One region of the Kocuria sp. CPCC 205261 genome, then DNA from elsewhere that is predicted to be linked to it. Evidence: predicted binding sites of a transcription regulator. Region 1 holds the regulator's gene; the other holds the start of a gene.
What was found. Region 1 encodes HspR, which represses chaperone genes until heat shock. Its sites were predicted from a motif close to AAGTTGAGTCNNNNNGACTCAACTT; they were not measured.

Region 1 (3,404 bases):
GGCATCATGGCGGGAATCGTGGTGCTCATGCTGGCCATCTTCTTCATCACCACCGCGGACTCCGCCTCCGTGGTGACGTCCCAGATGTCCCAGCGGGGCAACCCGAACCCCAAGCGGCGGATCACCGTGTTCTGGGGACTGTGCATGGCCGGGATCGCCGTGGTGATGTTGTTGATCGGCGGACAGAACGCGCTCACGGGTCTGCAGAACCTGATCACCGTCACGGCCCTGCCATTCACGCTGATCATGTTCGTCATGGCCGTGGCCTTCCACAAGGACCTGCGCCGGGACCCCATGGTCATCCGCGAGCAGTACTCGCGCTGGGCCGTGGACAAGTCCGTACGCCACGGCATCGACGAGTACGGGGACGACTTCACGTTCTCGGTGGAACGCGCCCCGGACAGCAAGTGGGCGGCGGGCGCGGACTTCGACTCGAGCGCCCCGGAGGTCACCGAGTGGTACCGGCGCACGGACGAGGACGGCAACCCCGTGGCCTACGACTACGAGACGGGCGAGTTCACCGATTCGCACGACGTCGTACACCCCGGCGAGCGCGCGGCAGCGCCTAGGGTGGAACCCGACGCAGCCTCCACGGACCCCGAGAGAAAGTAGCCCTGCATGTTGTTCCTGGCCCGCATGGACGTGGTCTTCCCGGAATCGATGACCGACGAGACCAAGGCTGATTACCAGCACCGCGAGAAGGCCTACTCCGGTGAACTCCAGCGCACGGGTGTCTTGAAGGGCATCTGGCGCGTGGTGGGCGAGTACGCCAACTACTCGATCTACGACGTCGAGGACAACGACGAGCTGCAGACCGTCCTGTCCGGGTTCCCCATGTTCGCGTACATGAACGTCAAGGTGACCCCGCTGGCCAAGCACCCCAACGCCACCACGGACGACTTCTTCGACGGCAACACGATCCAGGAGTAGTCCTTCGCGGTACTCCCGGATGACGAGATCCCTGCGGCCCTTCCCGAGAGGAGCCGCGGGGATCTCGCCGTTCGCGGGTCGTCTACTTCTGCGAGCCGCGCAGCTTCGTGGTCGACGACGACGTCGCATCCCGCCGCGCGGACGCCGCGTCCCGGCCCGGGGCCGTATCCCGGCCCAGTATGGCGTCCCGGCCGGTGGCCGCAGCCTCGGGCTTGGCCGGGCGGTAGAGCATGAGCGCCTGGGACACCTTGCGGGGTGAGCGCCGGGTGCCACGGGCCATGCGCACCACATCCCCGGCGGAACCGGCGGTGAAAATCATGTCCCGCTCCTGCCGCGCCCGGCGCTCCCGTTCGAGTTCCTCGGACAGTTCCGTGACCCGGGTCTGCAGCGCCTGCACCTGGTTCTCGAGCTGGATGATGCGCTTGATCCCTTCGAGGGACACGCCCTCCTGGGAGAACTCCTGGATCTGACGCAGTTTCTGCACGTCCAGCTGGGAGTACCGGCGGGCCCGCCCGGAGGCCCGGGACGGGGTCACGAGACCCATGCGGTCGTACTGGCGCAGGGTCTGGGGGTGCATGTCCGCGAGCTCCGCGGCCACCGAGATCACGAACACTGGCTGGGTGAAGTCGATGGCCATGTCAGAGCGCCGCCTCCTCGCTCAGGTTCGCCCGGGGGTCGAAGTCCTCGGTGGCCCGCGCGAACTCCTGCAGTGCTTCCCGTGCGGCATCGTCCAGGTCTGCCGGGAACTGGATCTGCACCGTTACGATCATGTTGCCCGTGGTGGACCCGGACGTGAAGCCCTTGCCCTTGACACGCATCCGGTGCCCGGACGACGTCCCCGCGGGGACCCGCACGGTCACATGGCCCTCGTCCAGCGTGGGCACCTGCACGGTGGTCCCGAGTCCGGCCTCCGCAGCGGTCACCGGGATGTCCACGTGCACGTCCTGGCCCTCGCGGGTGAAGAACGGGTGCTCCTTGACCTTGACGGTCACGAAGAGGTCCCCGTTGCCGCCCGGGCCGGTGTGGCCCTTGCCCGCGATCTTCAGCCGCTGACCGTCCTTGACACCCTTGGGCACGCGCACCGTGGTGGTCTGACCGTTGCCTCGGCGCAGCTTCACCGTGGTGCCGTTGTACGCCGAGCGCAGCGGGATGGTGGTGGTCGTGTGGATGTCCTCGCCCTTGGCGGGCGGGGCCTGGTAGCCGCTGAAGCCACCCTGAGCGCCGAACCCGGACTGGCCGCCGAAGCCGCCGCCCTGGCCCCCGCCGAACTGGGCGAAGATGTCCTCGAAACCGCGGCCACCGCCGCTGGAGGTGGTGTAGCGCCGTCGGCCGCCACCGCCGTTGAAGATGTCTCCGAAGATGTCCTCGAAGCCCGCTCCGCCGGCGCCGCCGGCACCCCCCGGACCGCCAGCCGTGAAGCGCGCGCCGGAGCCCATGGCCCGGATCGCGTCGTACTGCTCACGCTCCTCGGGGTCCGAGAGCACCGAGTTCGCCTCGGTGATGTCCTTGAACCGTTTCTCCGCAGCCGCATCCCCGGGGTTCTGGTCCGGGTGGTACTTGCGGGCCAGCTTGCGGTACGCCTTCTTGACGTCGGCTTGGGATGCGTCCTTGGAGACGCCCAGGACGCTGTAGAAGTCCTTGTCAATCCAGTCCTGACTGGCCATGACGCCTCCTTTCTCTTCGATGTGCTGTGATACGGCTCGGGGCGGGTCCCGTCATGTGGACCCGCCCCGAGTTCATGGTGTCGCTACGGCTGCGTCGCCACGGCCACCTGGGCCGCTCGGACGACCTTGTTGCCCACTTTGAAGCCCGAGCGCAGCACCATGGACACATGATCCGGTGCCACGTCCTGCGTGGGCTGCTGCAGAACGGCCTCGTGGATGTTCGGGTCGAAGACCTCACCCACCTCGCCGATCCGCGTGAGCCCCTTCTTGGTGAGGGCCTCCTCGAGCTTCGCGGCGATCGCCGCGAACGGGCCCTCCTCGAGGTCCCCCGCCTTGCGGGCGGCGTCGACGTCGTCCAGGACCGGCAGCAGCGCGGTGATCATCTCGCCGGAGACGAAGTCCCGCAGCTGATCCTTCTCCCGCGCGGTGCGGTTCTTGAAGTTCACGAACTCCGCCTGCAGCCGACGCAGGTCCTCGAGGCGCTCGTCCGCGAGCTTCTGCGCGGCGGACTCGCCCGCCGGGGCGGCGTCGTCCTGCGACGACGCCGCGTCCGCGGCCTGCGTGTCCCCGGCCTGGGCGTCCTGGGACTGAGGGGTGTCCAGGATGTCGTCCACGGTCAGCCCCTCACCGCCCTCGGAACGCTCGGTGCCGGTGGAGTCCTGAGCTGAATGATCCGGGTCCTCCGGCACGGACTCGCCGTGACCCTTGGTGTTCTCGGAATCGCTCATGCTCACTTCCTCCCGTTCTTACCGTCTTCGTCGTCCACGACCTCGGCGTCGACGATGTCGTCGTCGTCCTTGGCCTGCGCAC
Region 2 (3,404 bases), on a different contig from region 1:
GCTCCCGCGAAGACACCGCAACGCCCGGGACCGCGGGGACCCAGCGGCGTCGCGGTCGGCACGCGGCGGCTTCCACGAGCACGTGCATTGCCGAGGACCGGGCCGCCAAGCCGGCCGCGGACGTGATCGTGCGCGCCGCGGACCCGGTGCTGCGCGCCACGAACCAGGCGTTGCGGGTGCTCCCGGATGTGCTGGATTCCGAGGAGAAGCTGCTCGAGTCCCTGGCCGTGCGCGGCGAGGAAGCGGCACCGCACAAGGCGATGCACAAGCGCGCGAGCTTCGAGAAGGTCATGGTGGCCGGGTACCCGGTCATCGTTGCGCGGCCCAAGGCGGCCATCACCCGGGCGGACGCCCCGGTGGTCGTGCACTGGCACGGCGGAGCGTACGTGAACCCCATGACCACGGTGCACTGGCGCTGGATCGACGCCCTGATGCAGCGCACCGGGGTCACCGTGGTGGTGCCGGGCTACGGGCTCGCCCCCGATCACACGGTGGACGAGGCGCTCGAACTCGCCGACGGCGTGTGGGACCTGGCCCGTTCGTTCGGCCCGCGCGTCTTCCTGTCGGGCGACTCCGCCGGCGGTGGTCTGGCGTTGGCCCAGGCCATGCGACTGCGGGACGCGGACGATCTCGGCGTGGCGGGTCTGATCCTCATGGCCCCGTGGGTGGACACCACGGTGACGAACCCCCAGATCGAGGCGTACCGGGACGCGGACCACATGCTCGGTACCGACGGCGCTCGGGCCGCCGCTCGTTGGTGGGCCGGCACACGGGACGTCACTGACCCCATGGTGAGCCCCGCGTTCGGCGACGTGCGCGGACTGCCCCGCACGTTCGTGCTGCAGGGTGACCGGGACATGCTCTACCCGGACACCATGGAGTTCGTGGCCGAGCTGGTGCGAGCAAACGTCGACACCACCGCGGTGGTCTGCGAGGGCGGACCGCACGTGTACGCGCTCATGGTCTGGTCCTCCCGCGCGTCCGAGGACCTCGACCACGTGGTGCGGTGGATGAACCGCTGACCCCGTCGTGAACATGAGTGTGCCCCGCAGGGTGACCTGCGGGGCACACTCATGTCATGGGGCGGTGAGCCCCCGATTGAGCAGGCCTGTTCCGACCGGGTGGATTCGCCGGTCAGCGCCGGTGAAGGGTCGGTCCTGATCGGCCCTGTTCAGTCCTGCGACCCCTCGGAGTCCTTCTGCACGTTCTGCGAGCGGTCCTCGTCCGAGCCCTTGTCGTGCTCCAGGACCACGTTGTCGTGGTGTTCCTGGCCGGTGGCCACCTGGATCTTGCGCGGCTGGGACTTGGGGGACACGGGGATGGTCACGGTCAGCACGCCGTTGTCGTACGCGGCGGTGATGTTCTCCGTGTCGATGCCCTGGCCCAGGTTGAGCTGGCGGACGAACGAGTGGCTGCGGCGCTCGCGCACGATCCACTTGGTGTCCTTCTCCGCGGAGGGCAGACGACGCTGCGCACGGATGGTCAGCAGCTGACCGTCCACGTCCACGTCCACGCTCGTGGGATCGATGCCCGGCAGGTCCGCGGCAAGGTAATAGTTGGCGCCCTGACGGTAGAGGTCCATGGGCATCTGCTCCAGGCCGTTGCGGCCGGAGAGGACCTGGTTGGCAAAGTTCTGGACCTCGGAGAACGGGTCGAATGTAGCCATGACGATTACTCCTTCACTCTGCGGCACCCACGTGCTGTGCCCCGCGATCCGGTCGATTACCCGCGTGGAGCCATCACGTTTCTTGAGTCTCTGTGACTCAACAACGTCTAATGTAGCAGGCTGTCGGCGGAAGTGCTAGTCACTGACGCACGAAAGCTGAGTGGCACTGACTCAAGCAGCGGGCGGGCCTGTCGCAGCGGCGTCGGCGGCGCGTAAGATCGAGTCACCAGTGACACCCGAACGCTTTGAGGAGGCCCCCGTGCCCAAGGCGAAGAAGAACGGCCACGCGCGTCAGGACGAGATCCCGTCCACGCTGCAACGCTCGGACGAGAAGGCACAGGACACGTTCGCGCAGACCTACGACTCGGCGCAGGAGGAATACCACGACGACGCTCGGGCGGCGCGCACCGCGTGGTCGGCCGTCAAGCACACCCACGAGAAGGTCGGGGACCACTGGGAGCCCAAGGAGCACAACGGGCCCTCGGACGACAGCGCCGAGAAGGGCGGTCTGAACGCGGAGGACACCGCCGGCGGGGTGGACGCTAATGCCAGCAAGGAGCACCTGTACGAACTCGCCCAGGAACTGGACATCACGGGACGCTCGGACATGACCAAGGACGAATTGGTCGAGGCGATCGACAAGGCCAACCGGAAGAAGACGCGCGAGGCCCGCGACTGAGGTTCACCGCTCGGCGGGCTCATACCCTGCGGGTTTGTGACTGCTGGCCTGCGATCGGTGGGTCTACAACTGGCGGGCCAGGAAGACCGAGGCCGTGGTGGCGTCGTGGAAGGAATCCACGGGCTCGTAGCCGCGCTTGCGGAACATCGCGATCCCCTCGGTCATCTCCTCGTTGAGGGAGACCACGGCCGTGGTGGCGCCGAAAGCGCGCACCTTGTTCTCGAGTGCCCGCACCAGGGTGCGCGCGTGGCCCTGTCCGCGGTGTTCCGGGGTGACCCAGATCCGGCGCAGTTCCACGCGGTCATCGTCGAGTTTGCGCACCGCGCCGCACGCGATGACCGAGCCCGTGACCAAATCCGTCATGAGGAAGAAATCCCCGTGCGGCGGAGTGACGTCCTCCGGGGCGGTGACCTCGGTGAGTTCGGGATCGAAACCGCCGTCGATCCGGTTGTTCAACTCGCTGAAGTACGCGCTCAGGGCGCGCAGCGTGTGCTCACTGGCGGCCTGACCTTCCACGATACGAACCGGTGCGGTGACGTTCATCCCACCATGGTGACACCTTGGTGTGCTGTTCACCAGCGCCCGTGTCATGTAGCTTTCGTTCGTGACCGAGACCCGCCCCGGCCCCAAGCCGCGTATCTCCATCCTGGTTCCCACTCCGCTGCTGATCACGGAAATCACGGAACCGGCTGCGCATCGTAACCGTAGTTCCCACGAGTCGGACGTGCATATGCACCCCGGCGGGCAGGGGCTGTGGGTGGCCCGGATGGCCGGGTCGCTGGGGGCGGACGTGTCCGTGAGCGGGCCGTTCGGTGGGGAACTGGGCTCGCTGATCCGCACCATGCTGGACGGGTTGGGCATGCAGGTCAATGCTGTGCGCTACGGGTACGGCAACGGCGGATACGTCTACGACCTGCGCGGCGAGGACCGGGAGACCGTGGCCCATATGCCGCCCCCGGAGCTCTCCCGCCATGAACTGGACGATCTCTACGGCACGGCGTTCGTGGACGCGCTCGCCTCGGACGTCCTCACGGTCACCGGGGCCGAACCCGGGGACGT

Region 2: a site for HspR is predicted at 1,820-1,844, ahead of RF646_RS05860 (Hsp20/alpha crystallin family protein). Genes of this name have one in related genera too.

Annotation. Positions count from the first base shown of each region.
Region 1 is NZ_JAVKPU010000001.1:549,569-552,972, forward strand. Features, by position in the region: gene RF646_RS02545 (BCCT family transporter) at 1-612, shown strand, start outside; gene catC (muconolactone Delta-isomerase) at 619-930, shown strand; gene RF646_RS02555 (heat shock protein transcriptional repressor HspR) at 1,013-1,567, opposite strand; gene RF646_RS02560 (DnaJ C-terminal domain-containing protein) at 1,569-2,594, opposite strand; gene RF646_RS02565 (nucleotide exchange factor GrpE) at 2,678-3,328, opposite strand; gene dnaK (molecular chaperone DnaK) at 3,325-3,404, opposite strand, start outside.
Region 2 is NZ_JAVKPU010000004.1:81,406-84,809, forward strand. Features, by position in the region: gene RF646_RS05855 (MMPL family transporter) at 1-1,022, shown strand, start outside; gene RF646_RS05860 (Hsp20/alpha crystallin family protein) at 1,172-1,666, opposite strand; gene RF646_RS05865 (ChaB family protein) at 1,926-2,345, shown strand; gene RF646_RS05870 (GNAT family N-acetyltransferase) at 2,409-2,888, opposite strand; gene RF646_RS05875 (1-phosphofructokinase family hexose kinase) at 2,950-3,404, shown strand, end outside.